3 regions of the Granulosicoccus sp. 3-233 genome follow, and region 2 is predicted to be linked to each of the others. Evidence: riboswitches for the same ligand, from Rfam matches in the RefSeq annotation. Region 2 holds a riboswitch; each other region holds the start of a gene.
The links. A riboswitch is a leader RNA that binds a small molecule or an ion and turns the genes downstream of it on or off. The one in region 2 is predicted to bind thiamine pyrophosphate.
Positions count from the first base shown of each region.

Region 1: linked by a shared signal. The riboswitch ahead of thiB (thiamine ABC transporter substrate binding subunit) and the one ahead of thiD (bifunctional hydroxymethylpyrimidine kinase/phosphomethylpyrimidine kinase) in region 2 are both predicted to bind thiamine pyrophosphate.
Region 3: linked by a shared signal. The riboswitch ahead of ACUNV4_RS21400 (sodium:solute symporter family transporter) and the one ahead of thiD (bifunctional hydroxymethylpyrimidine kinase/phosphomethylpyrimidine kinase) in region 2 are both predicted to bind thiamine pyrophosphate.

Region 1 is NZ_JBQYLE010000004.1:362,491-372,734, forward strand. It holds gene tatA (twin-arginine translocase TatA/TatE family subunit) at 1-101, opposite strand, end outside; gene ACUNV4_RS13515 (phosphoribosyl-ATP diphosphatase) at 120-440, opposite strand; gene hisI (phosphoribosyl-AMP cyclohydrolase) at 842-1,231, opposite strand; gene hisF (imidazole glycerol phosphate synthase subunit HisF) at 1,336-2,109, opposite strand; gene hisA (1-(5-phosphoribosyl)-5-[(5-phosphoribosylamino)methylideneamino]imidazole-4-carboxamide isomerase) at 2,112-2,864, opposite strand; gene hisH (imidazole glycerol phosphate synthase subunit HisH) at 3,036-3,680, opposite strand; gene hisB (imidazoleglycerol-phosphate dehydratase HisB) at 3,745-4,338, opposite strand; gene dtd (D-aminoacyl-tRNA deacylase) at 4,444-4,893, opposite strand; gene ACUNV4_RS13550 (rhodanese-like domain-containing protein) at 5,209-5,640, opposite strand; gene ACUNV4_RS13555 (lysophospholipid acyltransferase family protein) at 5,746-6,630, shown strand; TPP riboswitch at 6,724-6,835, shown strand; gene thiB (thiamine ABC transporter substrate binding subunit) at 6,897-7,946, shown strand; gene thiP (thiamine/thiamine pyrophosphate ABC transporter permease) at 7,949-9,592, shown strand; gene ACUNV4_RS13570 (ATP-binding cassette domain-containing protein) at 9,576-10,214, shown strand.
Region 2 is NZ_JBQYLE010000009.1:282,967-293,210, reverse strand. It holds gene ACUNV4_RS22255 (ABC transporter permease) at 1-791, opposite strand, end outside; gene ACUNV4_RS22250 (ABC transporter ATP-binding protein) at 792-1,544, opposite strand; gene thiD (bifunctional hydroxymethylpyrimidine kinase/phosphomethylpyrimidine kinase) at 1,541-2,395, opposite strand; TPP riboswitch at 2,451-2,577, opposite strand; gene ACUNV4_RS22240 (TIGR01244 family sulfur transferase) at 3,126-4,805, shown strand; gene ACUNV4_RS22235 (SulP family inorganic anion transporter) at 4,802-6,553, shown strand; gene ACUNV4_RS22230 (VOC family protein) at 6,658-7,098, shown strand; gene ACUNV4_RS22225 (DNA replication terminus site-binding protein) at 7,265-8,299, shown strand; gene speB (agmatinase) at 8,312-9,256, opposite strand; gene ACUNV4_RS22215 (alpha/beta fold hydrolase) at 9,260-10,165, opposite strand; gene ACUNV4_RS22210 (coproporphyrinogen-III oxidase family protein) at 10,158-10,244, opposite strand, start outside.
Region 3 is NZ_JBQYLE010000009.1:81,768-92,011, forward strand. It holds gene tdh (L-threonine 3-dehydrogenase) at 1-169, shown strand, start outside; gene rluF (23S rRNA pseudouridine(2604) synthase RluF) at 176-904, shown strand; gene ACUNV4_RS21385 (GNAT family N-acetyltransferase) at 928-1,380, opposite strand; gene ACUNV4_RS21390 (LLM class flavin-dependent oxidoreductase) at 1,615-2,901, opposite strand; gene ACUNV4_RS21395 (3-oxoacyl-ACP reductase) at 2,931-3,704, opposite strand; TPP riboswitch at 3,753-3,849, opposite strand; TPP riboswitch at 3,930-4,041, shown strand; gene ACUNV4_RS21400 (sodium:solute symporter family transporter) at 4,138-5,577, shown strand; gene ACUNV4_RS21405 (prenyltransferase) at 5,673-6,560, opposite strand; gene ACUNV4_RS21410 (ATP-binding protein) at 6,668-8,917, opposite strand; gene ACUNV4_RS21415 (substrate-binding periplasmic protein) at 8,919-9,758, opposite strand; gene ACUNV4_RS21420 (class I SAM-dependent methyltransferase) at 9,977-10,244, opposite strand, start outside.

The sequences.
Region 1 (10,244 bases), on a different contig from region 2:
GAACCGAGGTCTCCACCAAGATTCTTTAGACGCTTGGCACCGAAAATCAACACGACGATGACCAGAATGATCAACAGTTGAGGAACGCTTGGCATACCCATAAGTTTTCTCTAGATTAGCTATTTACTGGCGCGTGAGGCCTTTTCGGCATGACCCGAGACCCCTTCGCGACGCTGTAGTTCGTTCAAAATATCCTCTGGTCCCAGCCCCTTGGCACTCAGCATGACCAGCATGTGAAACCATACATCGGCAGCTTCAGACACCAGATGTTCCGGTTTGTCTCCCTTGGCCGCGAGAATGAATTCGACAGCTTCTTCACCCACTTTCTTCAATATGGCGTCATCACCGCCCGCAAACAAGCTTGCGGTGTAGGATTCTGCCGCATCGCTCTGTCTTCGGGCATCAATCTGAGCGCCCAATCGCTCAAGAATGTCGCTCATACCTGTGTCTCGCGGATGATCCATGGATGCATAGTGTATCCGCACTGAGGCATCCTACATGTGTTCCGTGCCCAATAATTATTCATACCTGCCAAGGCAGCGCCGACCGGTTGACCCGAACGTTCATCCGTGCAGGGTGCTGCCGACACCCGGGCTGCCTATTATCTCACGACAAGTCGAACCGATGGCAGCGACTCTTGCAGAGCATTCCGGGATCACCTGAGAGGCGCGGAACGAAGCCCGGACCATCCACATCACTGCGCCCGGCAGCCGGTGATCGGCGGTGATCGAGCGACCATTTCCCGGCATCTCCGGTCGCTGCGGCACTCTGACCAGCTTGCGGTACGCCTGCATTCTCCCTGAAGTTCGAACGATTACTGCCGAGCTACCAATCCACCCGCTCAATCATCCGAGAGTTGGTAGATGTCCTCCGGCGACTTCAGCACAGGTTCGCAGTCTTGCCATTCTCCCTCGTCATCAAGTCGTCGAAAAAAGCAGTGTTCCCGACCGGTGTGGCAGGCAATCCCACCAATTTGAACAACCTTGAGCAGAATGACATCACCGTCGCAGTCCAGGTGGATATCCTCGACCTGTTGTACATGCCCCGACTCCTCGCCCTTGCGCCACAAACGCTGGCGCGAACGTGAGAAGTAGACCGCTTTCTTCGAGCTGATCGTTTCGAGCAGTGCCTCCTCATTCATCCAGGCGACCATCAGAACCTGACCGGTACTGGCATCCTGGGCAATGGCGGGAATCAATCCAGCGTCGTTGAAGGAAATGGCTTCGATCATCGTTTTTCAATCAGTTTGGATGGAACTCAATGACTGGTGGACCGAACCCCGGGCGCTGCCCATGCCGAGTTCGGCCGATCCGGGACAAACCCGAACAATGAAATTCAAGCGCGTACCTCGATACCCTGCGCCGCCATATGTGCCTTTGCTTCGGCAATCGTGTATTCACCGAAGTGAAATATGCTGGCCGCCAGAACAGCATCTGCGCCACCCTCAAGAACACCTGCGGACAGATGATCCAGATTTCCGACACCCCCCGAAGCGATGACCGGTATCTCGACTGCATCGGATATCGCACGGGTCAATGCCAGATCGAAACCGATCTTCGTTCCATCCCGGTCCATGCTGGTCAGCAACAGTTCACCGGCGCCATATTCCGCCATCTTGACTGCCCACTCGATGGCATCGAGACCCGTCGGGGTTCTGCCTCCGTGCGTGAAGATCTCCCAGCGCGGCGGCTCACCCGGGGCGCTGACCGACTTTGCATCCAGAGCGACAACAATACACTGGGCACCGACCTTGTCAGTGGCCTCGCGCACCAGGTCCGGACGGTGCACAGCTGCCGTATTGATACCAACCTTGTCTGCGCCTGCGTTCAGCAAGCGGCGCACATCGGAGACTGCGCGTATTCCCCCACCGACTGTCAGAGGAATGAACACCTCTGAAGCCACCTCCTCCACCACATGAACAATGGTATCCCGGTTATCCGAGCTGGCCGTGATGTCGAGGAAGGTGATCTCGTCCGCGCCTGCCTCGTTATAGCCTCGTGCAACATTGACTGGATCGCCCGCGTCGCGAATGTCAAGAAACTTGACGCCCTTGACCACGCGTCCGGCATCTACATCCAGGCAGGGAATGATTCGTTTTGCCAGCCCCATGATCAGCTCTCCGGATTGCCCGCAGCATAAGTGTCGGCCAGCGCCTGGGCGGTAGCCAGATCAATGGTTTTCTCGTACAAGGCTCTTCCCACGATCGCCCCTTCGATACCCCGATGCCGCTGCCGACCCAGTGCTTCGATATCGTTGATATCGGTCACCCCACCCGAGGCGATGATCGGGATGTTCACAGCATCCGCAAGAGCCGCAGTCGCTTCCGTGTTCACGCCCTGCATCATGCCATCACGACTGATATCGGTATACACGATCGAGCAGACACCCACATCTTCGAAGCGCTGAGCCAGAGACACTGCAGTGACACTGGAAGCCTCCGCCCAGCCTTCCGTCGCCACGAAACCGTTATTGGCATCCAGACCGACAATCACATGGCCGGGGAAATGCCGACAAAGCTCGTCAACGAATTCCGGCTGCTTCACTGCCAGCGTTCCGATGATCAGGTACTGGACACCCACATCGAGATAGGCGCTGGCTATCTCCATCGAACGAATACCGCCACCGATCTGTACAGGTACCTGACCGCAGGCCTTGCAGATCTCCCCCACCACGGCCGCATTTCGGGGCTCCCCTGCAAATGCTCCATCCAGATCCACCAGATGGATGCGGCGCGCGCCTTCATCGAGCCAGCGCCTGGCAACGTCCACTGGATTCTCGTCGAACACCGTGTCGTCATCCATGCGTCCTTGCCGTAATCGCACGCATTTACCGTCTTTGATATCTATGGCTGGAATGATCAGCATCGTACCGGGTCCATTGTCTTGTTGATTGATGTGGGTGTCTTGTCTTTCCCTGTCTTGCCAGGAGACATCGCACCCGTGGATGCCTTGCTGTGGCAGAGATCAGAGGTAGAGATCAGACACCCATGTCCAGCCAGCAACGGGCATTCAGCTGGCTATCGAACATTCTCGCGACTAGCGTCCGTCCCAGCTGGCAAAATTCTTCAGCAACTGCAAGCCATCTCTGGCGCTCTTCTCCGGATGGAACTGGCAGGCAAACAGATTGGGCGCAGCTACCGCTACCGCGATGTCATGACCGTAGTGGCATGTGCCTGCCACCGCACCGATGTCTTCCGGCACACAATAGTAACTGTGAGCAAAGTAGAAACGGCTGGCATTCTCGATACCGGCCCAGAGCGCATGCTCCCGAGCGTGGCGGACTTCGCTCCACCCCATATGCGGGACTTTCAATCGCGAACCAGCGTCTTGCAATGGCTCCGCGAAACGGGTTACTTCCCCCGGCACAACGTTCAGACACGCCACACCGCCGTTTTCCTCGCTATGCGTCAACAGAACCTGATACCCCATGCAAATGCCGAGAAAGGGCCGGGTACCCGCGATGTTCAGGATCGTCTGCGACAGGCCGCTGTGCTGCAGTGCCGCCATGCAATCCTTGGCAGCACCCTGCCCCGGACAGACGACACGATCAGCCGATTCAATAACGGCTGCATCAGAGCTGACAACGACCTCAGCGTTCTCGGCGACGTGCTCTATGGCTTTGGACACCGATCGCAGGTTGCCCATGCCATAGTCGATGACGGCGATTCTTTGCATTTCCATGCTCAATTTCTATCAAGGTTCCCGGACGTCGGCTGAAGTCGATCAAGATTCATCGAAGGGCAACCTACAGGGTTCCCTTTGTCGAGGGCATTGTATCGGCCGCTCGCTCGTCAATCGAACATGCCATTCGCAGCGCTCTTCCGAAGGCCTTGAACAGAGTTTCGATCTTGTGGTGATCGTTGACACCACGCAAGACATCCATATGAATGGTTGCTCGGGCATGATTGGCAAAGCCCTGGAAGAACTCGGATGTCAGATCCACATCGAAGTTGCCCACTTTCGCACGCTTGAAATCAGCATGAAAATGCAGACCCGGACGCCCTGAAAAATCGATGACAACGCGTGAAAGCGATTCATCCAGCGGGACATAGGCATGTCCGTAACGAACGATACCCTTGCGATCACCCAGCGCCTGCGCAAAGGCGTCTCCCAGGGTGATGCCGATATCTTCGACCGTGTGGTGATCATCTATATGAGTGTCACCCTTGCACGCGATATCCAGATCAAACAGGCCGTGCCTGGAGATCTGATCCAGCATATGTTCGAGAAACGGCACCCCGGTCTGGAACTTGCCATTACCCTGCCCGTCCAGGAGCAGTTCCACCGCTATCTCGGTTTCCAGCGTGCTTCGCTTTACCTGCGCTCGGCGATTGGACACCCACATATCTCCCGCAAAAGCGCCGGAGCATACACCCTCCGCCCATGACTTGACACCCACAATCTGGCCAGATGCGGAATTAGCGCATTCGATTCGCCACGGCATTCACACTGACCGACGTGTCTCAAGCCAGAACGTCACCGGGCCATCATTGATCAGGGCCACCTGCATGTCCGCCCCGAAAGTCCCTCTGGCCACCGTTATCGACTCCCTGGACACGGTGCTCACCAGCGTATCGAACAGCTCATTCGCCTGTTGCGGAGACGCAGCGCTGGAGAAACCGGGCCTACGCCCTTTATGGGTGTCTGCTGCCAGGGTGAACTGAGGCACCAGCAACAGCTGTCCGCCGCCTTGGCGAATATCCCGATTCATCTTCCCCTGATCATCTTCGAACACTCGATAGCCGAGCATCTTCTCGGCGAGCTGGACGACCGATTCATGGGTGTCTGGTCTCTGGACCCCGATGAGGGCGAGCATGCCGGCGTCGATCCGGGCGGTAATCTGGTTGTCGATGGTGACTGAGGCGCGGGTTACGCGCTGAATAAGAGCGATCACTAGATAGACGAAACTCGGTAACAGGACACGTTTTAATGCAAACTAGGAAAATTCCTACCCAAATATCGGAATTTTCTGACGCAAAAAGACGGAACTTCCGATAGCAGTTCCGCGTCGATGCGCCGATAATGAATTTGTGGTCAGGAACACCACACACAGGGAAGTATCACGGAGGATGTATTTCAACAAGGAAGTTCGATTCATTGGATGAATTGCACGTTTGATGACCACATCAACCTGAGGAGCCAGGATGGTTCAGCCCGGCCACCGGATGGCCGGGTGTTTTGGGTCGATGCGCAGCGGTCAAGCGCTCCCCTAGCACTGCTCCCACGGCAAGCCTTCGAAGCGCCAACCAGCCACCGTATTCCGGTGATGCTCGTCATCCAGCGGCCCCTCGAACCCGCAAGCGATGATCCTGACGTCGGCCAGACCTTCTCGCAGCAGCACCTCTGCCGCATCGTGCGACCGATTGCCACTGCGACAGATCAGCAACAGCGGTGAGGAAGAACGCCCCTTGGCCGACACCTTGCCCAACAGGGCCTTTCTGACATTGGCCACGAAATGCTCGTTCACCACCCAGTCCGGCGCATCGATCCAGGGCACATTCACCGCTCCCCTCGGATGACCGATCATCAGGAATTCCATATCGGATCGAACGTCGATCAGCGTCACACCCGGGTCCGTTTGCATCAGAGACCACGCTTCCGTGGGTGAAATGGTGTCAATGGAATCAGCGTTATCGCTCATCGGAAGAATCTGTGGCAGGCAGAACATTGCCCGGAGAAGATTCTAACGATTAAGCTCGCACAGTTACACACGCTAAACTAGAGATTCGTCACAACCGGTTTCCCGATGTCCGTGCAGCTCACTCGCCTTCTCGCCAGAATCCTCAGCTGGCTTCCACTGCGCATGAATCAGACAATCGGGGCCACTCTCGGACTGTGCGTCTGGGCGCTCAACGGCAAATTGCGCCGTATCACCGATGTGAATCTCGACATGTGCTACCCGGACATGAACGAGGCACAGCGTCGCCGTCTGAGCCGCCTCAGTCTGATGGAAACCGGCAAGCAGCTGACCGAATGCGCCTGGATCTGGCACCGGCCCATCGCTCAGACCGAACAGCTGATAATCGACATCAATGGCGAAGAGCTGATGCTCGAGGCCCGGAAATCCGGCAAGGGGTGCCTGTTCGTCTCCCCTCACCTGGGCAACTGGGAAGTTTGCTCAGCCCCCTTGTCGAGCGACGAACCATTCACCTACTTCTACCGCAGTCCGCGCAATTCCCGGCTTGACAGCGAACTCATACGCTGGCGGGCGCACCTGCGAGGACACCCGGCCTCTCTTGATGCCGGTGGTATCAGACGTGGCTTCAAGATCCTCAAGTCGGGCGGCAATGTCGGTATTCTGCCCGACCAGGAACCCGACCAGGCCAATGGAGTCTTTGCCCCTTTCTTCGGCAAGCCGGCTCTGACCATGACCCTGCTGTCCGGCCTGGCGCGGCGCAGCGGTGCTACCGTACTCTACTGTGTGGCGGAGCGCCTGCCCAGAGGCAAGGGCTGGCGACTCCACATCCTGCCCGCCGATGAGGCGGTGTCCAGTAGCGATGCAGAACAGGCCGCCACTGCTCTCAACAGCGGTGTCGAACGGTGCATCGCATTGTGCCCTGAGCAGTACCTGTGGAGCTACAAGCGCTTCAACACGACGCACGATGGCTCTCCTCGACCCTATGCACGATAGCTCCTGTGGGCACGATGGCTTCCCTCGGCAACAGCCTGCTTGCAACCATGCCTCTTATACGAGAAACTGAGCGCGGTCCACAGGACCACACGTGATGACTCAACGGGGTGCCGCAAGGCTGAGAGTCCGGCTTGAACGTCAGCCGGGACAACCCGCAGAACCTGAACCGGCTAGCACCGGCGTAGGAATTGAGTTGCTGTACCTTCGCCAGGTCATCATCCCCGACTCTTCTGTCCACGATGAGCATGACAAGCGTACACAAACCCATGCGTATGAATCCGTTCGCCACACAGCCCCGCCGATACCTGCTCTCCACCGTACTGCTGGTCAGCACCACCCTGCCCCTGACGCTTGCCAATGCCGCCGATGAACCGCGCAAGCTGACCGTCTACACCTACGAGTCCTTCACTGCCGAATGGGGACCAGGGCCCGCCATCAAGGCCGGTTTCGAAGCTCAATGCGGCGACTGCACCATCGACTTCGTCGCCCTGGACAGCTCTGCCGGCATTCTCAATCGCGTTCAGCTCGAGGGCAAGTCCAGTCCGGCGGATGTCGTGCTGGGTCTTGACACCAATCTGATGGCGATTGCCGAAGACACCGGACTGTTGGCAACATCCGGTGTCGACACCAGCGCGCTGGAATTGCCCATGACATGGACTTCCGATATCTTCGTGCCATTCGATTACGGCTACTTTGCCTTCGTCTACGACACTGAAGCCCTGCCTGAACCACCAGCCAGCCTGGATGAACTCATTGCCGCGCCCGAGGACCTGAAGATCATCATCCAGGACCCGAGAACCAGCACTCCGGGCCTGGGACTGCTGCTGTGGATGAAGTCGGTGTATGGCGACAAGGCCGCCGAAAAGTGGCAGGCTCTGCAACCGCACATCCTGACCGTCACCAAGGGCTGGAGTGAAGCCTACTTTTCGCTGTTCCTCAATGGCGAAGCACCGATGGTGCTCAGCTACAGCACCTCACCGGCCTATCATATGGAGATCGACGAAACCGACCGCTACCAGGCTGCCGCATTCAGCGACGGACACTATCTGCAAGTCGAGGTCGCCGCGTTGCTGGCCCAGTCTCCTCGACAGGCATTGGGTCGGGAGTTCCTGAACTACCTGGTCAGTCAGGAAGCCCAGACCAGCATCCCGCTCGGCAATGTCATGTACCCCGTTGCGGACCTGGAAGAACAGCTGCCAGCATCCTTCGAGAAATTGATTTCACCGACACGGACCTTGCAATTCACTCCGGAAGAAGTACGCGATGGACGCAAGTCGTGGATCGACGAATGGCTTGAAGCTTCCACCGGAAACTGATCATGTCGATACGCTGGCCCTGGTGGGCCAGTGGCGTGGTAGCACTGTTCCTCATTGCCGCCATGACACTGCTGCCACTGGGCGCCATGCTTGCAGAAGCAGGCAGCATCGACTGGCACGCTGTGGTGAACGATACCTATTTGCAGCGCGTGATTCGTTTCAGCCTTTATCAGGCGCTCGCTTCGACGATACTGGCGTTGATCACCGCCATCCCGGTGGCACTCGCGCTGTCTCACAAGCCCGCATTCCCCGGTCGCTCCCTGATCGTCTCCCTGTTCAGCCTGTCACTGGTCATACCCACTATCGTTGCCATTTACGGCATCGTTGCTGTATTCGGCCGAACTGGTTGGCTGAGCGAGCTGCTGGCAATGATGGGCAACGAGCCACTGGCGTTCTACGGATTGCCCGGTATTCTGATTGCCCACGTGTTCTTCAATATGCCCTTGGCCGCCCGTATTCTCCTGAACGCCCTGGAGAGTATTCCCGCTGACAACTGGCGCCTGTGTCGACAACTGGGCATGACGCCCTGGGCCATCTTTCGACATATCGAATGGCACCGCATGAAACACCAGCTACCGGCTCTGGCACTGTTGATCTTCACTTTGTGTTTCACCAGTTTTGCCATTGTCATGACACTGGGCGGTGGCCCACGATCCACAACCATCGAAGTTGCCATCTACCAGGCCTTGAGATTCGATTTCGACATAAGCACGGCAGTGGCTCTGGCCTGCATTCAGCTACTCATCTGTCTGTCACTGATGGCCATGAGCACCCTGCTGCGCCACGACGGCAGCATGGGTTTCGACATTTATGCAAGCCCGGTCAAAGGCAGCACCGGCGCATACCGGAACGATGTCCGAGAAGGCCTCTGGCCTGGCGCGGGATGGAACATTGCTCATGTCGGTATACTGATGCTCGGCATCGTCTTTGTGCTGTTGCCCTTGCTGGCACTGATCATCTCGGCAATCAATGGCAAGACGCTGAGTGTCATGTTCGATTCCGCGACGCTATCGGCCCTTGGCAACACCCTGGCCGTCTCCCTGACCGCCGCCATTCTGTCGGTGACACTGGGACTGGCCTTGCTGCGAAGTACGCGCTACTTGCGCATCCGCCTGGCACGGGAACGCATGGGTCAGTGGATACAACTCACGGGCAATATCATTCTTGTCCTGCCGCCTCTGGTACTGGGCACCGGCCTCTTTCTGCTGCTTCGCCCGCTGGCTGACGTGTTTTCCATTGCCCTGATTCTGGTCATCATGATCAACAGCCTCATGGCATTGCCCTTTGTGCTACGAATCCTGGAAGCGCCGATGATGAATGCTGCCAGTGCGCAGGACAGGTTGCTACGTTCGCTGGGCATCCGGGGGTGGAATCGCTGGCGTCATGTCGACTGGCCACAACTTCGCAAACCGCTCGCCCTGTCTCTGGCTCTGGCCGCCACGCTCGCCGCCGGTGATCTCAGCGCCATCGCCCTGTTCGGTTCCGAGCGCGTAAGAACCCTGCCACTGCTGCTCTATCAGCGCATGGGTAGCTATCGTCTGGAAGAAGCTGCCGTAACGGCTGGCATCCTGCTAATGACCTGCCTGCTGCTGTTCGCGCTCATACAGAAGCTTGTCGGAGGAAGAGAGCATGCTGGAACTCGATGATCTGACGCTGGCGATCGGACCTCGTCATTGGCAATTCGACCTGCGCCTGGATACCCATGGCGTCCATGCTCTGCTCGGACGCAGCGGGTCAGGCAAGAGCACTCTCCTGAATCTGATTGCCGGATTCATGCATCCTGACCAGGGTGACATACGATGGCAGGGACAATCACTGTTACCAATGGAACCCTCGGAACGGCCGGTAACCAGTCTGTTTCAACAACGAAACCTGTTCAACCACCTCACTGTCCGGCAGAACGTGGGCCTCGGCATCGACCCTGGATTGAAACTGAACGACAAACAGATCATGGCTATCCAGTCGGTACTCGATGACGTCGGTCTGAACGGGCAGGAGAACAAGCTGCCGGGCGCACTCTCCGGCGGAGAGCAACAGCGCGTGGCGCTGGCTCGCTCCCTGCTGCGACGCCGCCCCATCCTGCTGCTCGATGAACCGTTCAGCGCATTGGATGCATTGACCCGACAGGAAATGATTGCCCTGCTGCAGCAACTGATCGAAACCTATCAACCCTGCGTCATCATGGTCACCCATGACGAAGAGGATGCGATCGCCATGCAGGCGGAAGTGCTTCGGTTGAGTGAAGGGAGAATCATTCGCCAGGGCTAACCTCGATGAGACATGAATTCACGCCCAGAA
Region 2 (10,244 bases):
TCGGTTTGGAGGGCGTTGTTGCGACTGGAATCGGGAAGCCAGTAAAGGCATCGATCCAGCAGGTGATTGACGAGACTGTAGAGCAGGAAGGCCATCAGACACAGGCAGAGCAGGGCCGCAAACATCAGGTCGGTCTGCATGCGACCGTTTGCCTGCAGCATCAGATAGCCCAGGCCCTGACTGGAGCCGACCCACTCGCCGACAACGGCGCCGATGGGCGCCACCGAGGTGGCTACGCGAATGCCAGAGGCCATGGAGGGGAGAGCCGCCGGCAGTCGTATCTGCAGCAGAATGGTTGTGGGCGTTGCGTTCATGGTGCGAGCCAGGTCGAGCATGGCCGAACTGGTATGACGCAGGCCGTCGAAAGTGGCAGCCACCACCGGAAAGTAGATGATCAGGATTGCCATCACCACCTTGGAGCCCATGCCGTAGCCGAACCAGAGCGTCAGAAGTGGTGCCAGGGCGAACACCGGCAGCGACTGACTGATGACCATCAGCGGCAGCAGCCAGCGACGCAGTCGTCTGGAGGTGGTCAGCAGGATGGCGCTGAGTATGCCGAGCACACAACCACTGAGCAGGCCGGCAATGACCTCGAAGGCGGTAATGGCGGTGTGCAGGCCGAGTGTCTGCATCTGACTGAACAGTGTCTTCAGAATTGCAAACGGTGCCGGTAGCAGAAAGTGGGGAATGCCACTGAGCATGACCAGCAGTTGCCAGGCCAGCAGCATCAGCGCAAGACTGACGAACAGACCTGGAATTCGCGCACGCCCGAGTGTCGTTGACCTGTTCATTCAGGCGGGCACCGGTCGGTTTTCACCGTTTTTCATGAATTGCCAGACGGCCGGCAACCGTGAGGCGATTTCCTCATGATCCAGCTGCCGTGGTGGTTGCGTGCGCAGCGGCATCGATTGCACGCGGGTGGGAGACCCCGGCTCGAGTACATGCAGTGCATGCGATAGCCTCAGGGCCTCCATCGGATCGTGTGTTACCAGCAGGACGGTGTGCCCGCTGAGGAGCTCGAAGGAGAGGCTCTGCAGTTCGTCGCGGGTGATGGCATCCAGACGACTGAAGGGTTCATCCATCAGTACGATGTCACGATGTTCGAGCAGGGTGCGCGCCAGGGCCACGCGCTGGCGCATGCCCCCGGAGAGTACTGCCGGCAGGGCGTCTGCCCACGACGACAGGCCGACACGTTCGAGCAGCTCGCTGACACGATGATCAGTGTCCTGCAGGCGTTCACCACGCAGCCTTGGTCCCAGCTGAATGTTCTGTCGCGCTGTCAACCACGGCAGCAGCCCATCGTCCTGCGCCATGTAGGCAATACGGCTGGATACCGGCTTGCCGGCATCCGTCAGTACGCTGCCCTCATCCGGCTGCTGCAAGCCGGCGATGATCCTGAGCAGGCTGGTCTTGCCGATGCCACTGCGGCCAAGCAGACTGTGCCACTTGCCAGCCTCCAGGTGCAGTGACAGATCCTGGAAGATCGGATGACTCCCCAGGTTCAGACTGACCTTGTTCAGCGCGATGCCGGGTGAATGACTCACGTTTGCGGCCAGAGGGCATGAAAGTGGTGGACCGGCCCGTGTCCGGAACCGATTTGCAGCTCGTCGGCACGGATGATGGCTGCATGCACGTAGATTTCAGCGGCCTGTACGGCATCGGATACGGACGCTCCCCTGGCCAGTTCAGCGGCGATGGCCGAGGACAGGGTACAGCCGGTACCGTGGGTGTTGCCGGTCTGGATGCGGGGCTGCGTGAACCGCTGCAGCTGGCCGTTCTGCAACAGCAGATCGGTACAGTCAGTGGAATTCAGGTGCCCACCCTTGAGCAGTACACAGGCGCTACCCATTTCTGCGAGTCTGGCCGCCTGAGCCTCCATATCCGCCAGATCCCCGGCCTCCTTGCCGTTGCCCAGTAGCAAGGCTGCTTCGGGCAGATTGGGGGTAATCAGCGTCGCCCGCGGAAACAGGTAGTGACGCAGGGCATCGATGGCTTCAGTGTGCAGCAGGGAGTCTCCGCTCTTGGCGACCATGACCGGGTCGAGAACAACAGGAATCGCGGGGTGCTGCTCGAGGACTTCACTGATGGTGCGGATGATGTCGACATTGGCCAGCATGCCTATCTTGATGGCGTCGATGCGGATATCGGACAGCACGGTTTCCATTTGCTGGCGAACGAATTCGGCGGGCACTTCGTGGATGGCATTCACCGCTCGCGTGTTCTGTGCCGTCAGCGCCGTGATGGTCGAGGCTCCGTAGACGCCCAGCGCGCTGAAGGCTTTCAGGTCCGCCTGAACGCCGGCGCCACCGCCTGAATCCGAGCCGGCGATGGTCATCGCAGCCGGTACGCCCCGTACTGTAGCGGGGTGAGAGATTGTCGTATTGCCAGGATTCATGTTCAGCTCCACCGGAGACGCCGGGAGGAACTGGACCCATGCAAGGGAATGACTCGGATTCCCGTGACTTGAATCCCTTCGTCGGCATTATCCGCATCAGGTTCAGCGGGATCGTGCAATCAGATGCATCATCTCAGCCGAACGCCCACCTCTGTAGTCGTCCAGCACCCCGTCAAGTGTGCGAGAGAGTATCACGCGTCAATCCACTTGACCAGATGCTCTTCCTGAAAATTCTCGGTACTGGCCGTCATCGCCCGGCCATGACGGTTCCACACTCTTGCAGTAATCTCCGTGAATATCCTGTTGGTCATGGGCGCCTGACCACTGACCTCTGATCCGTGACCCGTGACCCGTGAACCCGTGAACCCGTGAACCCGTGAACCCGTGAACCCGTGAACCCGTGAACCCGTGAATCCGTGAATCCGTGAATCCTGAACCCTGAACCCTGAACCCTGAACCCTGAACCCTGAACCCTGAACCCTGAACCCTGGGCAGAGGCACTGGGGAACGCCTGCACGGCTGGTGTGCCCTGGCCAGGTCGATGGTGACGGTGACATTGTCACCGACCCCTTGAGAAATCAGGTCTATTCTCCCGATCACCAGTGGCCGGCCGGGATCGGAATCGGGCGTGCATGCGGTAGTGGCGCCGGCCAGGAACATCGGTTCATGCCGAGAGAATAGCGGCGCGATGCTCAACAATCACTGACAACAACCCCGGGAAACACCGCCCATGGACGTCAAGAACATTTCAGACACTCTCTCCCTGAGCAAGCAGTTGCAGATCGACGATATTGCCCGGCTGCGTGAATTGGGATTCCGGTCGATCATCTGCAATCGGCCTGACGGAGAAGCGGCTGATCAGCCCACTTTTGCTGAAATACAGGCCGAGGCAGCCAGACACGGTCTGGAAATGCGATATCTGCCCGTCGTTCCTGGCCAGGTAAGCAATGAAGACGTCGACAGCTTCGCGCGGGCAATGCAGGAAATGCCGAAGCCTGCAATGGCCTATTGCCGCAGCGGTACACGCTCTGCCACCTTGTGGTCTCTGGGCCAGGCCCGTACGCGACCGGTGCCGGAGATTCTGGCCGCCGCCAGAAGTGCCGGCTTTGACCTGTCAGGCGTCGTCCGGCGACTGGCCAATGGAGGGGTCACACCAACCGACAAGGCTGATGGTTCTTTTGATGTCGTGATTGTCGGGGCGGGTGCCGCCGGTATCGCCGTGGCATCCAGTCTGCTCAAGCGCCAGGCGGATCTGCAGCTTGCCTTGATCGACCCTGCCGATATTCATTACTACCAGCCCGGATGGACCATGGTGGGAGGCGGGATATTCGAACCGGAGAAAACCGTCAGAACCATGGGGTCGCTGATACCCCCTGGTGTGCAATGGCTCAAGACAGCAGTCACGGCCTTCGAGCCGGCGAACGATTCGATCATACTTGAAGGCTGTCGAGTCATCCGGTACAAGCGGCTCATCGTCTGTCCAGGTCTCAAACTCGACTGGCACCGGGTGGAAGGGCTGACAGAGACCCTGGGACGCAATGGCGTGACCTCCAATTACCGCTACGATCTGGCTCCCTATACCTGGTCGCTGGTACAGTCGATGACGTCAGGCAAGGCGGTGTTCACACAGCCTCCCATGCCGATCAAGTGCGCCGGTGCGCCACAGAAGGCGATGTACCTGTCGGCAGATCACTGGAATCGCACTGGCGTTCTGCAGGATATCGATATCGATTTCAACAATGCCGGTGGAGTACTGTTCGGGGTCAAGGACTATGTGCCGGCACTGCAGGAATACGTTGAACGGTACCGTGCGTCACTGAATTTCTTTCACAATCTGGTGGCAGTGGATGGCGATGCGGGAAAGGCCTGGTTCGACGTGAGCGACGCCGACAAGCCCGTCAGACGAGTGGAAGTGGAATTCGACATGATGCATGTCTGTCCCCCTCAATGTGCTCCGGAATTCATCAGTGCCTCGCCGTTGGCTGATGCGGCCGGCTGGGTGGATGTCGAGCAGTCGACTCTGCGTCACAGGAGCCATGAGAATATCTGGGCATTGGGCGATGTCATGAATGCACCCAATGCGAAGACGGCCGCCGCTGCTCGCAAGCAGGCACCGGTCGTGGCGGCCAATGTCATTGCCGATATCGCTGGCAGGTCTCCCGTGGCGTCCTACGATGGTTACGGGTCCTGCCCCCTGACTGTCGAGCGTGGCAGGATTGTTCTGGCCGAGTTCGGCTATGGTGGCGCTCTGCTACCCAGCTTTCCGACATGGCTGCTCGACGGGACGCGGCCATCGCGCCTGGCATGGCTGCTCAAGGAGCGGATTCTGCCGCCCGTGTACTGGAAGGCGATGTTGCGTGGTCATGAATGGATGGCGCAGCCGGCCTCGCTACCGGACGCCAGTCAGTGAAGAGAGCGTCGATTGCCAGCTATCTGCCCTGTCTGGAATGGGGCAGGGAGTATGACCGTGGCTCCCTGATCAATGATCTGCTGGCTGCGGTGATAGTCACGATCATGCTGATTCCGCAATCCCTGGCCTACGCGCTGCTGGCCGGCTTGCCGCCAGAGGCTGGTCTGTACGCGTCTATCGTACCGATATTGTTGTATGCGATTTTCGGTACCAGTCGCACTCTGGCTGTCGGCCCGGTGGCCGTGGTTTCCCTGATGACCGCGACGGCCATCGGATCTGTCGTTCATAATACAGGGGTGGACCATGTCACTGCGGCGCTGACGCTGGCCGGCCTGTCCGGTGTGATGCTGGTGACCATGGGGCTTTTCAGACTCGGTTTTCTGGCCAATTTTCTGTCTCATCCGGTCATTGCAGGATTCATCACGGCATCGGCCATTCTCATTGCGGCCAGTCAGTTGAAGCATGTACTGGGCGTGTCTGCCGACGGTCACAATCTTCTGGAACTCCTGTTGTCGCTGGCAAGTCAGTTGAATGCGGCCAACCGGGAGACGCTGTTGTTGGGTGTCACCTCCATTGCATTCCTTTTCTGGTGCCGCAAGGGGCTCAAAGCCCTGCTTTTGCATCTGGGTCTGTCGCCGAAGCTGGCAGAGGCGCTGGCTCGGACGGGACCTGTCATGGCCGTTCTCGTGACGACGGCTCTGGTTTGGGGTCTGCAGCTGGATTCCCACGGTGTCAGCGTCGTGGGTGCCGTTCCGCAGGCCCTGCCACCACTGACCTGGCCGAGTGTCTCAGCCGACCTGTTGCGGGAGCTGTGGATGCCTGCGCTACTGATTTCGGTGATTGGCTTTGTCGAGTCCATCTCGGTCGCTCAGACTCTGGCTGCCAAGCGGCGACAGCGCATTCGCTCGGATCAGGAGTTGATCGGTCTGGGTGCTGCCAATATGGGGGCAGCGCTGACGGGTGGATTTCCCGTGACGGGTGGGTTCTCGCGCTCCGTGGTCAATTTCGAAGCCGGTGCCGAAACGCCTGCCGCAGGCGCCATGACGGCAGTCATGCTGGCGATTGCCGCGCTGATAATGACGCCGCTGATTCACTATCTGCCCAAGGCCACTCTGGCTGCCACCATCATTGTGGCTGTCTTCTCTCTGGTGGATTTCAGCATCCTGAAGCGCAGCTGGTCCTATTCCCGTGCGGATTTTGCCGCGGTATTCATCACCATGGTGGTTACGCTTGTCATCGGCGTGGAGGCCGGCGTCAGCGCAGGCGTGATTGCCTCGGTGGCGCTGTTTCTCTACAGAACCTCACGTCCTCATGTGGCTGAAGTCGGGCTGGTGCCGGGGACCCAGCATTTTCGCAACATCCACCGTCATCGGGTATTGACCGATCCTTCGCTGGTTACCATTCGAGTCGACGAGAGTCTCTACTTTGCCAACGCGCGATATCTGGAAGACCTGATTCATGATCGCCTGGCCTCCAGTGACACGACCCGACACCTGGTGCTGATGTGTTCGGCAATCAATGAGATCGACATGAGTGCGCTGGAGTCACTGGAGGCCATCAACCATCGGCTCGCGGACATGAATATCAGCATGCACCTGAGTGAGGTCAAGGGACCGGTCATGGACAGGCTGCAGCAGTCACATTTGCTGGACGAGCTGACCGGGCAGGTCTTTCTGTCGCAGTACGAGGCCATACAGAGCCTGACACCGGCAGTCATTGCCGCTGAGCTGACCGAGGCAGCTGCCTGAAACGTTGCAGCGTCGCCGGGATGGAAATCGTGGCATGGGCAGAGAGCTTTTCGAGGGACGGTCGCGTTTGTTATGTTGGAGGCACCTCATGCGGAGTACGAATCATGGCAGACAAGCGCAGTGCAGGCAGGGTGACTGGTATCGGCGGGGTCTTTTTTCTGGCCGACAAGGATCACGAGAGTCTCGCAAGATGGTACGAGCAGCATCTGGGCATAGCCCTGGAAAGCTGGGGAGGCGGTGTGCTCGAATGGAAGAACGACAGTGCCGAGGATGGTGGTGCGACAGTCTGGAATGTCGCCGCCAGAGACAGTGACTGGTTTGCACCGAGCCGGGCGCGGTTCATGATCAATTACCGCGTTGATGATATGGAAGCGCTGGTGTCAAGGCTGACATCCGCTGGCGTGGAGATCCTTGAAGGGCCTCAGTATCACGAAAACGGCGTCTTTGCGTGGATTCAGGATCCCGAGGGCAACAAGATCGAGCTCTGGGAACCGATGATATGGGATGAACGGAACAGGCGACAGGACACTCAACGCGATTCCTGACATCAGGCAAGGGCAAGAGGCCGGGTCCAGCGTGCCGGTGGACTCGGCGCGCACGCTCCAACATGCAGAACCCATCGGTGCTGCTCCCGACGCAGGTCACCATGTGCGGATTGTCAGACGGTGGCTTTCATCCTATTCTGTCGATTGACGGGTAGAAAAATACAGCATGGAATCACTCGAACGCATGACGGCTCTTCAGTTGCATGAAGAGCTGGTAGAAGCATTGCAGACTCTGGTTGGCGTGATTCGCGATCATTGCACGGGCGTGGTGGTTTTCGAGTTGCCTACCGTGGAAGTCGATGGTGTCGTGCCAACGCATATCGAGGTCAGAAAATGGGGAAGTCCTGATTCTCGCCAGAAGCCTGCGCTTGATCTGGCCTGTGATGCCCTGACGCGTCTGTCCATGACAGCCGGTCAAAAGAGCACAACGACCTACCGTCTGCCGGGAGTTCTGTCTGTGGCGACAGATCTGAGCGAAGCGATTTCCGCCATCAATGCGCTGAAGGACAAGCTGCAGACGCATCTTGCCCAGGCCTATCCGGATACCGTCGCCAGAAGTCGTGCCTGCAAACACATTTTTCCGGGCGTGCACATGAACCATGTCTATCGCCATCTGCATGTCATTCCGGAGAACATCAGCCGCCTGAATCTGACCTGGCAATGCCAGACGCCTGCCGATGTCTGGATCACGCCCGCTGAGGCCATTGAACTGAGCGAAGCAGCCATTGAAGAAGAGACTCGCAAGGTGCAATCCGGCGACCCGGACAGGGATCGTCTGCAGGCTCTGGAAATTGCCTTGCAATATTTCCGAACCCTGCCGACACCAGTGGAGTTGACCGAGAAGGACCTGTCGGGCATGAAGCCTGCTGAAATGCCTTATCAGCTGGTGCGTCGCAACTACGTTCGCCCACACCCGAGGGCGCAGCTGTTCGATCCACAGGTGAAGGCCAGTGCGCTGCATACCCATGCCGCCAATCTGCCATTGATTCGCCTGCCATCATCCGTATCCCTGAGTGTGCGGGGTCTGAAGGACTATGAAGCCGGGCAGTCGCGAAAGCGCTCTGATACCAAGAGGGGGTTCGAGGAGATCAGTCAGGCTCTGCACATCTACGGTGGTCGACCCACGGTGGACAACTATCGCAGACGGCTCAAGTTGCAGGAGAGCGCCAGACGCCGCAAGAACAAGCAGAGCGTGGCGTAGTGCCAGACCTGACTACTGGCAGGCTGGCAGGGCGCAGAGCATCTCGTACAGCAGGTTGGCAGCAATGACCGCGGTATTGCCGCTGGGATCGTAGGGCGGTGAGACTTCAACCAGATCGGTTCCCACCAGATTCAGGCCAGCGCAACCTCTGACGATTTCATAGGCTTGCCACACCGTCAGCCCGCCCGGCTCGACAGTGCCGGTGCCCGGGGCGAAAGCCGGGTCAAGGCTGTCGATATCGAAGCTCAGGTAGACCGGTGCGTCACCGATGGTCTGTCTGACTTCCTGCATCAGCGGTACCAGTGACTTGTGCCAGCACTGTTCTGCCTGAACCACCGTCCATCCCTTGCTGCGTCCCCAATCGAAGTCCTCGGGAGAATAGCCGGTTGCACGCAAGCCGATCTGATAGACCCGATCATTCAACAGACAGTCATCCTCCCAGGCTCGTCGAAATGGACAGCCATGAGCGACCGTCTCACCGAACATGTTGTCATTGGTGTCCGAATGAGCGTCGACATGGATCAGGGCAACCGGACCATGTCGCTGTCTGATGGCGCGCAGAATGGGCCAGGTCAGCGTGTGATCGCCACCCAGTGTCAGTGGAATGGTTCCGTGAGACAGGATTTCCCGGTAATGTCCGTCAATGATGTCCACGCTTTTCTTCAGGTCGAAGGTATTGATGGGCACATCGCCGATATCGGCAACCTGCATCCGCTGAAACGGCGCAGCTCCCGTGGCCATGTTGAAAGGGCGGATCATGCGGCTCTCATCCCTGATCTGTCGAGGACCGAGGCGGGTGCCGGGACGATTGGAGGTTCCTGTGTCCATGGGAATGCCGACGAAGCAGGCATCGAGACCTGCCGCAGAAGTCGCTGAGGGCAGGCGCATCATGGTCGCAGGGCCGCCGAAGCGGGGCATGGTGTTACCGCTCAGCGGCTGATTGAATGCGTCGGTCATGCGTCAGGGTCTGGTTCGGGTATTCATCTGTTGCGTTGACAGCCAGGTGCCGATACGCGGCCAGATTTCCCGCGCGGACGAACGCGAGCTGACCAGTCTTGCATGGCTGTAGTTTTCACTATAGCCCTGTTGCAGTCCACATTCCAGCCATGTCTTGTTCTCGCCAGGCAGTTGCGAGTACAGGTTCCGGCAAGCGATGGGAGGGGCGATGAACCAGTCTCCGGATCCAGCCATGCACAGTAGCGGCAGTTGCTCGAAGCCCTTGCATTGCTTCAGTGCATCCAGGTAGTCGAGTCCGTCAGCACCTGTCCAGTGGCCGGTCAGATTCCACGCGTACCATTGCAGCATGACGGCGGCGGCTTCGTTGTCAGGTCCCAGCTTGAGCCTTCTGGCCGGGACGTGGCCCAATGCTCGCGTCAGCAATGTGAAGGCTCTCAGGATCAGACGGTGTGACGGAAGCTGACCGGCGTCGCTGGCCTGGCTGGCAAGCATCACCAGAGATTGCAGATATTCCAGTGATCGGGGCTGACGGGCTATCGCCATCAACGCTGCCAGACCGCCGCCACTGTGGCCGATCCAGTGGACTTTCTGTCCCGTGGTGTCATGGACGAACTGCAGTGCACTGTACGTTCCTGACAGAAACAGGGACTCGAAATCTGCAGCGGGCTCTACCGAGTCACTGTCTCCATGTCCTTCGTAGTCCAGCAACCAGCAGTCGAAACCACGACTGGCGAGATAGCGTGCCAGCCCCCCGCAGGTTCGATGATTGGAGAAAGTGCCGTGGGCCAACAGCACCGGCTCTCCCACGGTTCCGTCAGTATTTCCCGCAGCAGCATTGATGCGCTGGAGTGCAAGTGTGGCTCCACGCTCCGAACGGAGCGTGAAGCGGCTTGTATGAGTATCAGTCAATGGTGGTAATCGGTATTCCCTTCAGGGATTTGCCATCCTTGTTCTTGCCGCGTATTTCGGCCAGTCGTTTGCTGGCGAC
Region 3 (10,244 bases), 200 kb from region 2:
CTATGGTCGCGAGATGTTCGAAACCTGGTACAAGATGATTGCCCTGGTGCAATCGGGCCTGGATCTGAGCGAGCTGATCACCCACCGAATCTCCATTGATGACTACGAAGACGGTTTCGCCGCCATGATTTCGGGTGAGGCTGGCAAGGTGGTCATGGACTGGGGTTGAGCGTACATGGGCCCATGTCTGACCGGCACACAGGCGCTCCGCGAGACTCGTATCAACAAATACATCTGCGAAAGCGGGTTCTGCTCCAGAAAGGCGGCAGATGCCCATGTGCGACGCGGCGAGGTCTTCATCAACGGCGAGCGGGCGATGCTGGGCGACAAGGTCTCTGCCGGCGACACCGTGACACTCTCAGGCCGGACGATCGTGCCGCTCACTGCCGAACAGGTCGTTTTTCTGGCCTTCAACAAACCGGTCGGTGTGGTCTGCACCGCGGCGCAGACGGATCAGAGAAACATCGTGGATCTGGTTGCCCACACTTCCCGAGTATTTCCGGTAGGCAGACTCGACAAGGATTCTCAAGGCCTGATATTCCTGACCAATCGCTGCGATCTGGTAGACAAGATTCTGTCTGCCGACAACCGGCATGAAAAGGAATACCGGGTCACCGTGAACAGAAAGATCAGCGATGAGTTCATGGTCGGTATCAGCCGAGGCGTTCCCATGCTCGGTGTCGTCACGAAACGCTGCCACGTAGTCAGGGAATCCGACCACGTATTCAGAATCACCCTGGTGCAGGGATTGAACCGACAGATACGACGCATGTGCAGGTATTTCGACTATTCCGTCGAAAAACTCGAACGCATACGCATCATGCATATCACGCTGGACGAACTGCCACCGGGTCAGTGGCGCAACCTGACCGAGGACGAGTTATCGGTGTTCTCGAGCCTGTGATCGAGCCCTGATGACGCTACCGTTCATGGATATTCGAAAAGCATGTCCGGACACTTCTCTTCATTGCCAGCACCATCCGTGTATCGGATGGCCTTGAAACCATGGCGCTGATAAAAGCGGATTGCACCGTGGTTTTCCTGAAATGTCCACAAATGTATCGGGCGAGGCAACAGGCTCAAGGCATGTTCGAGAAGCTGACTACCGATACCCTGATTGACATGGCCCGGCGCCATGTAAAGCTGGTCGATCCATCCGATTCCGCCTGATTCCGATATAGCCAGAACCCCCACGTTCTCGTCATCGAGCTGTGCGACGACAACGCCACCTGACGGAATCAGGTTGTTGCCTACCCAGCGACGAACCGCATCAGGCGAATGGGCAGATGGGGCAAAGGGCAGATACGCAAGCCTTGCTGACACAAGAATGCGAGCGACACTCTCCGCATCACCTTCACTGGCTGATCTGAGTTGCAACATGTCCGATCTCCCAATCATATCGCCCGGCGCTCCGGCAGCTGCTTGCCGCTGACCGAACTTGCATGCTGTGCTGTACGGTCGGGACCGTCATACGCCGATACAAGGTTCGTCTCTTGCAAGGTTCGTCTCTTGCAAGGTTCGTCTCTTGCAAGGATGGTACCTGAACATGAAGCCCCTCTCGGAATCTGACACACCCCTGTAATCAGTCGGATGACAACCAACTTGGGCATCATTTCAGTTGCAGCCGGGCCTTGTCAACTCCAGATGATCTCGCAGTGTATGGCCCTTGTAATCACGGCGAAACAGACCACGTTGCTGCAGTAGAGGCACTACCTGATCCACGAAATCTTCAATGCCACCGGGCAATGACGGTGGCATCAGATTGAATCCGTCGGCCCCTTCGTTGCAGAACCAGAGCTCCATCTGATCAGCAATCGTTTCCGGCGTACCCACCAGGGTGCAATGACCACCACCTGCCGCGAGTCTTCCCAACAACTGACGCAGTGTCGGATTTTCGGTGTCAATGATGCGCAGTATGGTGCTGTAGCGTCCCTGCGGACCACTGAAATTCTCCAGTGATGGCAAGGGTGGCACTGGTGCGTCCAGCTCCCATTCGGAACAATCCTGGTCAATGAACAGGGCCAATTGGCGCAACGATGCGTCGGCAGGCAGCAATTCATCCAGTTCACGTTGTTTGGCTTTGGCCTCTTCCTCGGTTGCTGCCACGTAGGTAACCAGCCCTGGCATGATCGGCACATCCACCTTGCGGCCGGCAGCTTTCACCCGTCGCTTGATATCCCGATAATAGCTTTGCGCTGCAGGCAGATCATAGGCCACCGCATAGATTGCTTCTGCACGGCTGGCCGCCAGTGCCCTACCCTGTTCCGAGGCACCAGCCTGAAACAGTACCGGATGCCCTTGCAATGGGCGCGGTACGTTCAACGGACCATCAACGTGAAAGAATTCTCCCTGATGATTGATGGCACGCACCTTCCCGGGGTCGGCATAATGCCCCTGACGATCAAACAGCAAGGCGTCATCATCCCAGGAATCCCACAGGTCTGACACCGCCTGCACGAACTCCTCGGCGCGTCGGTAACGCTCGTCATGATCCGGCATTTTCCGGTAACCATGGTTGCGGGCTTCAGCGTCAAACATCGACGTAACCACGTTCCAGCCAATTCTGCCACCGGAGATATGATCCAGCGACGCCAGCAGGCGAGCGGCATGAAATGGCGTGTAGAAGGTGCTGGACACGGTGCTGATGAAGCCGATGCGATGAGTCGCCCGACTCATCGCGGCGATGGCAGTCAGTGGCTCCAGATACCACCAGCTGCCGTCCGACACATTACCCGCCGCCCCGCTGTCGGCGAAGAAAACGGCATCCAGCTTGCCGCGTTCGGCCACTTGCGCGAGAGCTTCGTAATAGCGAATATCACCCAATTGCTCTACCGAGGACTGTGGATGTCGCCAGGCGGCCCGGTGATGGCCGCAGCCCATCAGGAACAGATTGATATGCATCGTCCGCGTATGCGTTCGCCCGGTGCTCATCAGCCCTTCACCAGACCACCATCCACGACCAGGTTCTGCCCGGTCACCGAACGCGCCCAGGACGAGGCGAAGAACAAGGTGGCATCAGCGAATTCCGCCGGTGTGGTCACTCGCCGCAGGGGCGTGCTCGCCGCAATGAAGTCGAACACGGCCTCCGGGGTTGCTGCCGAGGCATCCGTGGTACGCAACAGACCGCCCGACACCATGTTCACGGTGATGTTGTCGGGCCCCAGATCCTGCGACAGCGTGCGAGTCAGTGACAACAAGGCTGCCTTGCCAGCGGTGTAGTCGTGATACGGCACTACGGGATTCTGGAACAGATTGGTTCCGACGTTCACGATACGACCAAAACCTGCCTCGCGCATGCCCGCCAGTGCTGACTGAGTCGTGTTAATGGCACCGCCGACAACTCCCGAGAATTGCTGGTTCATGTTTTCCCAGGTCAGCTGATCCACGTTCGGACGTGCATCGCCGTTGAATGTGAAGTCAGGCAAGGCATTGTTGATGACAGTTGTCACCGGTGTGCCGAAATGCTGTCGGGCCTGATCGAACATCGCCTGTACTGCGGCTCGCTCGCATACATCAGCCTGTACGGCGAGCGCATGCTCCGGGAATCTTTCTGCCAGGCGCCTGGCCGCATCAGAACTGCGATGATAGTTTATAACAACTCTGGCACCTTCTCGGAGAAAGGCAGCTACCAGGTGTTCACCCAGGCCACGGGCACCACCGGTAACCAGAACCAGTTGTTGATCAAGACGGAGAGACTGCTGCATGTAAACCTCAGGATTGAGGCGAAGGCATGAATGCACAGGTGTGGCGGCAGAGCCAGCGACTGACATCCCTTCGCCAGTATGAACTGGATCAGGTTCAACGGGTTTTTTCTCAGCCCTGCAAATCAGGACACCCCGTGTCGAGCGAAAACCATAGCACAACAACTGAGGAAAGATGTAGCGTCAATTGATAATCGTTGACAAGTGGACTTGAACTTCCTATTCTGCGCTCACTCCTGGGGGTGCCGTGGAAAGCGGCTGAGACACCACACTGTGTGTGTGGCAACCCTTTGAACCTGATCCGGATAATGCTGGCGAAGGGAAGGAACAAGGCTGCACCATGCATGCCTCCAGCCTCTTTCCCGTCTCCCTGCCTTGCCGGATGCCCGCCACCTGTGGCGAAACGTCAGCGCCGCTCAAGACAAGGAAGACAACCATGTTCAGCACCTCCACAGCCCTCATATGGCTGCTTGTATTCGCGGCACTGTTCGCCGTACCAGGCTTGCTCTATGCCCATCGCAAACAGGACAGACTGGACGACTATCTGGTGGCTCGCAACAGCCAGAGCAGCGCTGCCACACTGCTGACGTTGCTGGCCACGACCCTGGGCACATGGATTCTGTTCGGCCCGGCGCAGGCTGCCACCTGGGGAGGTATAGGCGCCATCACCGGCTATGCTCTGGGGGCTCTGGCGCCACGGCTGATCATGATCCCACTGGGCTGCCGTATCCGTGTTCTGATGCCCGAAGGCCATACCCTGACCGAGTTTGTACTCGCTCGCTACGGACGGGTGATGTATGGCTTCGTTTTGGTCATCATGGTCTTCTATCTCTTCATCAGTCTGAGCGCAGGGCTGACCGCCATTGCCAGGATGGTTGCCCTGCTGGCACCGGTACCCCTGTGGCTGACGGCCAGCATCGTCATGGGTGCAACACTGCTGTACACCCTGTATGGCGGGCTTCGGGTAACCATCTTCACCGACCGTCTTCAATTGCTTGTCATACTGCCCTTTCTGGCCTTGCTGATCGGCTTCGGTTGGCAAGCCAGCAATGGACTGACCCCTGCTTTGCAAGGCCTGCGGACAACAGCACCGCAACTACTCAACCCACTGGATATCAACGGCCTGAAATCCGGACTGACGTTTTTCATCGCAGTCGTTCTCACCGGACTTTTCTATCAAGGCACCTGGCAAAGAGTCTTTGCAGCGCGCGACAACCGTGTCATTCGCAACGGCTTCATTCTCAGCGGCCTGCTGAGCTTTCCCATCATCTTTATCATGGGCCTGTTCGGCCTTGCTTTCGTGGGCCTGGACTTGCCCGGTGATGGGTCTGTCGCCCTGTTCAGCGTTCTGCTGGCGGATGTGCCTCTGTGGTTCGCCATTGGCCTGCTGCCATTCGGGCTGGCCCTGATCATGAGCAGCGCAGATTCCACCATCAGCGGGCTGACCAGCATCATGGTAGTCGACCTGCACCGCTTGTTGCCTCAGATGAACAATCAGACCCTGCTGTCCTGGTCGCGCTGGCTGATCCTGCTGCTGTCCTTGCCGGTGTTGCTCGTAGCCGCTCAGGGCTACAGTGTGCTGTATCTGTTTCTATTGGCAGACCTGCTTTGCTGCGCAGCGGCGTTTCCGGTATTTTTCGGTTTGTTCAATGCTCGCTATCAAAGCACCAATGCAGCGCTCAGTACGTTCTGTGGTCTGGTGGCCGGGCTGGTGGTTTTCCCACTGCCCGGGGCACCTGTCACGAATCTGCTGGAATCGTTCCTGTTGGCATCACTGCTGCCGGTGGCGGTATCGCTGCTGTTATTGCGTCTACCCGTAAATTCGCTCTTCGATTTCACTTCGCTGGCGCAGCGAGTGCGAAAACTGGAAGGATAAAGAATTGCCAGCCTCATGATTCGGGAACGACTCCACGGTGACCTCGGCGGTGAAGCACATCAGCATGCGCAACAGCCATGGTTCATGCGTATTCGTCAGCCATGGATGATGCTGAAGCCCAGAAATACCGACGTCATGACCGTTGCCCAGACGTTCATCCCCAGGTACGGCAACAATCTGCCCAACGATGTTCCGTGCCTGGCAATACCGAAGAACACCATGACCGCGATCCCCATCGGAAAGAAGCACACGATACTCAACTCGGGAAATATTCCCGTCAGAATGCCCAGGACAATGACCCCACAAGTGGCCATGACGGTATTGCCATACAACAGGATGCCCTTGCGTTCGCCGTAGACAATGGGAAAATGTCGCCGACCGACACTTCTGTCCGCAGCGATATCAGGAAACTGGTTGAGCAGCAGGAGGTTGTTGGAAAGAAAAAACGGCACCAATGAGGCAATCCCTGCCTGGATCGAGTACTCGCCAGTGAGCACCACATGCGTTCCCATGACGATCAACGGACCGAAACCGATGCCCGGAGCCATCAGGCACAGCACAGGATGTCGGTTCAACCAGGGTGTGTAGGCCAGGATGATGAGAATACCGATGATCCCCAAAGGCAGTATCAGCAGACCCACACCGAATAGAAACCAGACACCAATGATGGCGGTAACCAGCAGACTGGATACCGCACCCATCAGTACTGCTGGTGCCGCCTGCGGATTGGCGATCAGGGCACCACTGCCGCCACTGAAAGGTGTCTTGATCGTCTTCGCATCCAGACCACTCTTGAAATCATGGTACTCGTTGAACATGTTCACGCTGACATGCGCAAGCAAGGCACCCATCAGTACCAGTAACAGATCCGAGTACGGGATTCGCAGGGAACTGGTCAATGCGGTGGCGTACCCCAGAAAGACACTGACGGGCGTCAGCACCAGAAAGGGAACCCGCATGGACCTGACAAGAGTGTGCAGCATACGACTGGCAAGCCTGAAGATATCGGAGCATGCAGGCATGCTACAACAGGATCATGGCATTTGGAGATCAGGCATCTACCAGAAGACGGCAGGGCTCAACTCGATATTCAGTCAGTTTCCCGCTCATGAACGGGCTCCGACTCCATGCCATCGATCAGAGCCTGTGCCAGCTCGTTCAATCTGAAGGGCTTCTGCAGAAACACGACCCCGTCGTCAAGCGTGCCATTGTGAATGATCGAATTTTCGGTAAAACCCGACATGAAGACCGTCTTCGCCTGTGGCATCTGTCTGGAAAGTCTCTCTACCAGGCGTCGGCCATCCGTATGACCGGGCAGGATGATGTCTGACAGGAACACGTCAACACTCTCCAGTCCATCGATCAGCGCCACCGATGAGGCCTCGTCCCAGGCGGCATGGACCTCGCAGCCCAGAGATTCGACCTGACTGCTGATCACTTGTCGCAACTGCTCGTTATCCTCGATGATGAACACGCGCAAGCCCGCCAGTCTTGCTCGATGATCAACAGTCACGGCAGGTGCCAGCGAAGCCACTTTCTGCTGAACCTTCGGCAGATACAATCTGACGGTCGTACCATGATCCAATTCGGAATAGACCTTCAGATGCCCCCTGGACTGCTTGGCGAATCCAAAGGCCATTGACAACCCCAGTCCGGTACCTTCTCCCGCGGTTTTGGTTGTGAAAAAAGGTTCGATACACTGCTTGACGACTTCGTCGCTCATCCCGAGCCCGGAGTCGCTGACCGAAAGACAGACATAATTACCCGCGACAACTTCCATGTTGGAACGTGCGTAACTGGAATCCAGTCTTGCATTACAGCACTCGATACTCAAAGTGCCTCCCCTTGGCATGGCATCACGGGCATTGACAACAAGATTCAGCAATACTGCCTCGAGTTGCGCCTGATCAGCCAGTGTTCTCCACAATCCGGCATCGTTGACAACCTCCAGATCTATGGTTGCACCAATCGACGTCTGAATCAGGGGAACCGATTCCCTGACGAGTTTGCCCACATCCAGCACGACAGGAGACAGGGGTTGTTTGCGGGCAAAGGACAGAAGTTGCCGGGTCAACCGTGCACCGCGATCGACCGCCTCCAGTGCGACGGTATTATGAGCAACGACAACCGGGTTCTCGGTGCTGGCACTGGAAATTTCCAGATTGCCGGAAATGACAGCCAGAATATTGTTGAAATCGTGGGCCACCCCGCCGGTCAGATTGCCGATGGCCTTGTTTTTCTGTGTCTGCAGGAGCATTTCCTGGTTGATCTGCTCGTAGGTCACATCCTGTGCAATGACATCGATGGCAGTCAGCTCGCCATTGTCATTGAACTTGCCCAGAAAATACTGTTTCAGGAACAGGAACTCACCATCATCGAAATTGAGCCGCAGCGTCTGTATGTCGGAATTTCCGGCGACCACCCTGTTGCAGGCGGCCAGAAATAGCTCCAGTGAGCTCTTGTCCAGCACTTTCTCGACGACGTCCGTGCGAATATTCAACCGCAGCATCTCATCCACGGTCTTTCGATGAATCGCCGCAAAATTGTCGTCACAGGCAGCAAGCCGTGTCAATGAGGGATCGAACCTGGCAAATGCGAGCCCCGCAAGATGAGCGGCAGACGCCAGTCTTTGAGCCCCTTCTTCCATGCTCTCCCTGGCCAGAAGCAGGTTTTCTCGCATTGCACGGATCGACTCGACCAGTTCGTCCAGTTCATCCACGTCTCCCGCACCAGACTCCCGCGGCAGATCGATGGTCAGATCATGGGCATGCTCCGGATCGCGAAGCCTGGCCGATAGGGCTGCCAGAGGGGTGAATGCAATCCGATTGAATTGCCGGATGATCAAGGCGGTAACAAAGACGGTGGAAATCACGAAGATTGCGATGAGAGCCAGGGCATTTCTCAATACTATCGACCAGACAGCGCCATTGTTGGCCTCGATGGTCAGATGCCCCAGCAGCTGTGAATCACCTCGTCCATCTGCATGCATCAGCGGAAAATCGGCTTTCATCACCCCTGTTCCGTCGCTGATGGAAGTCCCCTGACTGATCGTCTGACCGGATTGATCCACGATGTAAGCCCGTTGAATACTGTCATTGGCAGTGAACCCACGAAGATGGGATGTCAGGGCCTCCAGATCGAACTCCCACAAATGGGTCTGGATATCAGCCTTGTGTTCATTGCCGATCTCCTGGATTCGCACCCGCAATTGATGGATCGATATCTGGTAGCTGACAAAGGCCGTGAAAACGAGCATTGCCGTCAATGCCAACAGCATGGGGACAACGGTGGAACGGATTGCCTTGGCGGCGATTCGAGAAAAAAGCCTTCCCTGAGTCAACTCACTGATTCTCGAAGCGATAGTCTTTCAAGATGGCATCATGACGGCCATCCGCTTTCATGGCTCTTATCGCAGAATCAATCAGCCCAACCAGATCGGCCTTGCTTTCATGCAGATACAGATACATGTCCTTGCGAATCGCGTAGTTCGTGATCTTCAGGTTGATCATCCCACGTTCGCGTGCCCTGAGTCGAGCGGGAGCCACAGTCAGGACGGCAATATCCAGACGATCGGCATTCAGCATGTCCATCAACTGATCCTCAGTCCGGGTGACCGTGACACCGGCGACGGATGACAACATGTTCTCGACATATTTCCAGCCGCGTACCCGGCCTACTCGATATTTCCGGAAATCCTCGATTTCATCCACCTGAATGTCATCTCTTGTATACACGCCGGCAACAACGATATCGATGACGGGTTCCGGTACCCGTATCAGATGTGGATATTGATCTTCTCTCGCATCGGTTCTCGCCACCTCGCCATCAAGCACGCCGGTATTGGCCAGTGCCAGCCCACGGGCAGCGGGTAGCTTTCTGATGTCAAAGGTGAGTCGGGTACGCTGTCCGACGTCAAGCAGAATCCTGTCCAGATAGCCAGACCCCACGGCATTGACCACAGGAGGCTGATTGGATGTCGCCAGGTACAAGGTTCGATGTCCATCAGTCGTCTGGCCATGCGATTCCAACGGCGCACCACCGACCGTCAACAGTATCGTGACAGCTGCAATAGTCGGGAAAAAACGTCTCTGTCCGAAACTCGACAGCAGAATCTGTCGGAACGCAGCAAACACAAACCCGACGCCAGACCGACCCTCTTCCTTGACCACGAGCTTCTGCACAACGTTCGTCTCCCGGTCCCTTGCAGGACAGACATGCTCATGGATTTTCCGTCTCGATTGCGGACGTCAAGCCTGTGTACGCGGTTGCGAAGCCGCCAATTTGTCGTTCCTGGGCTGCGGTACCCGGACAACTATAATCAAAACGGTAATTCAGAAGCATGTCATCATGGTTACATTGCGCTGCCGGGCTCGCAGGCGTCCCCATGGTCGCATCACCCTCATGGCCGCGTTGCAATCACGGTACCGAAGGGCTGGTGTCCATACAGAGTGCCCGCCTCCTTGCGCCTCAGATACTCATCTGCCAGCGCGTCCGCGAGTGCCTGGGCAATGAGACCACGCTCGACCATCAAGGCTGTACCCATTCGAACCCAGGCCATGCCACCATCCGTGTCTGTAATGGCACGACTATCGACACGAAACTCATCAAGCAGAAAACCGGCGCTGACTATCAGCTGTCTCAGATTCGAGATCAGATAGGGCTGGGTG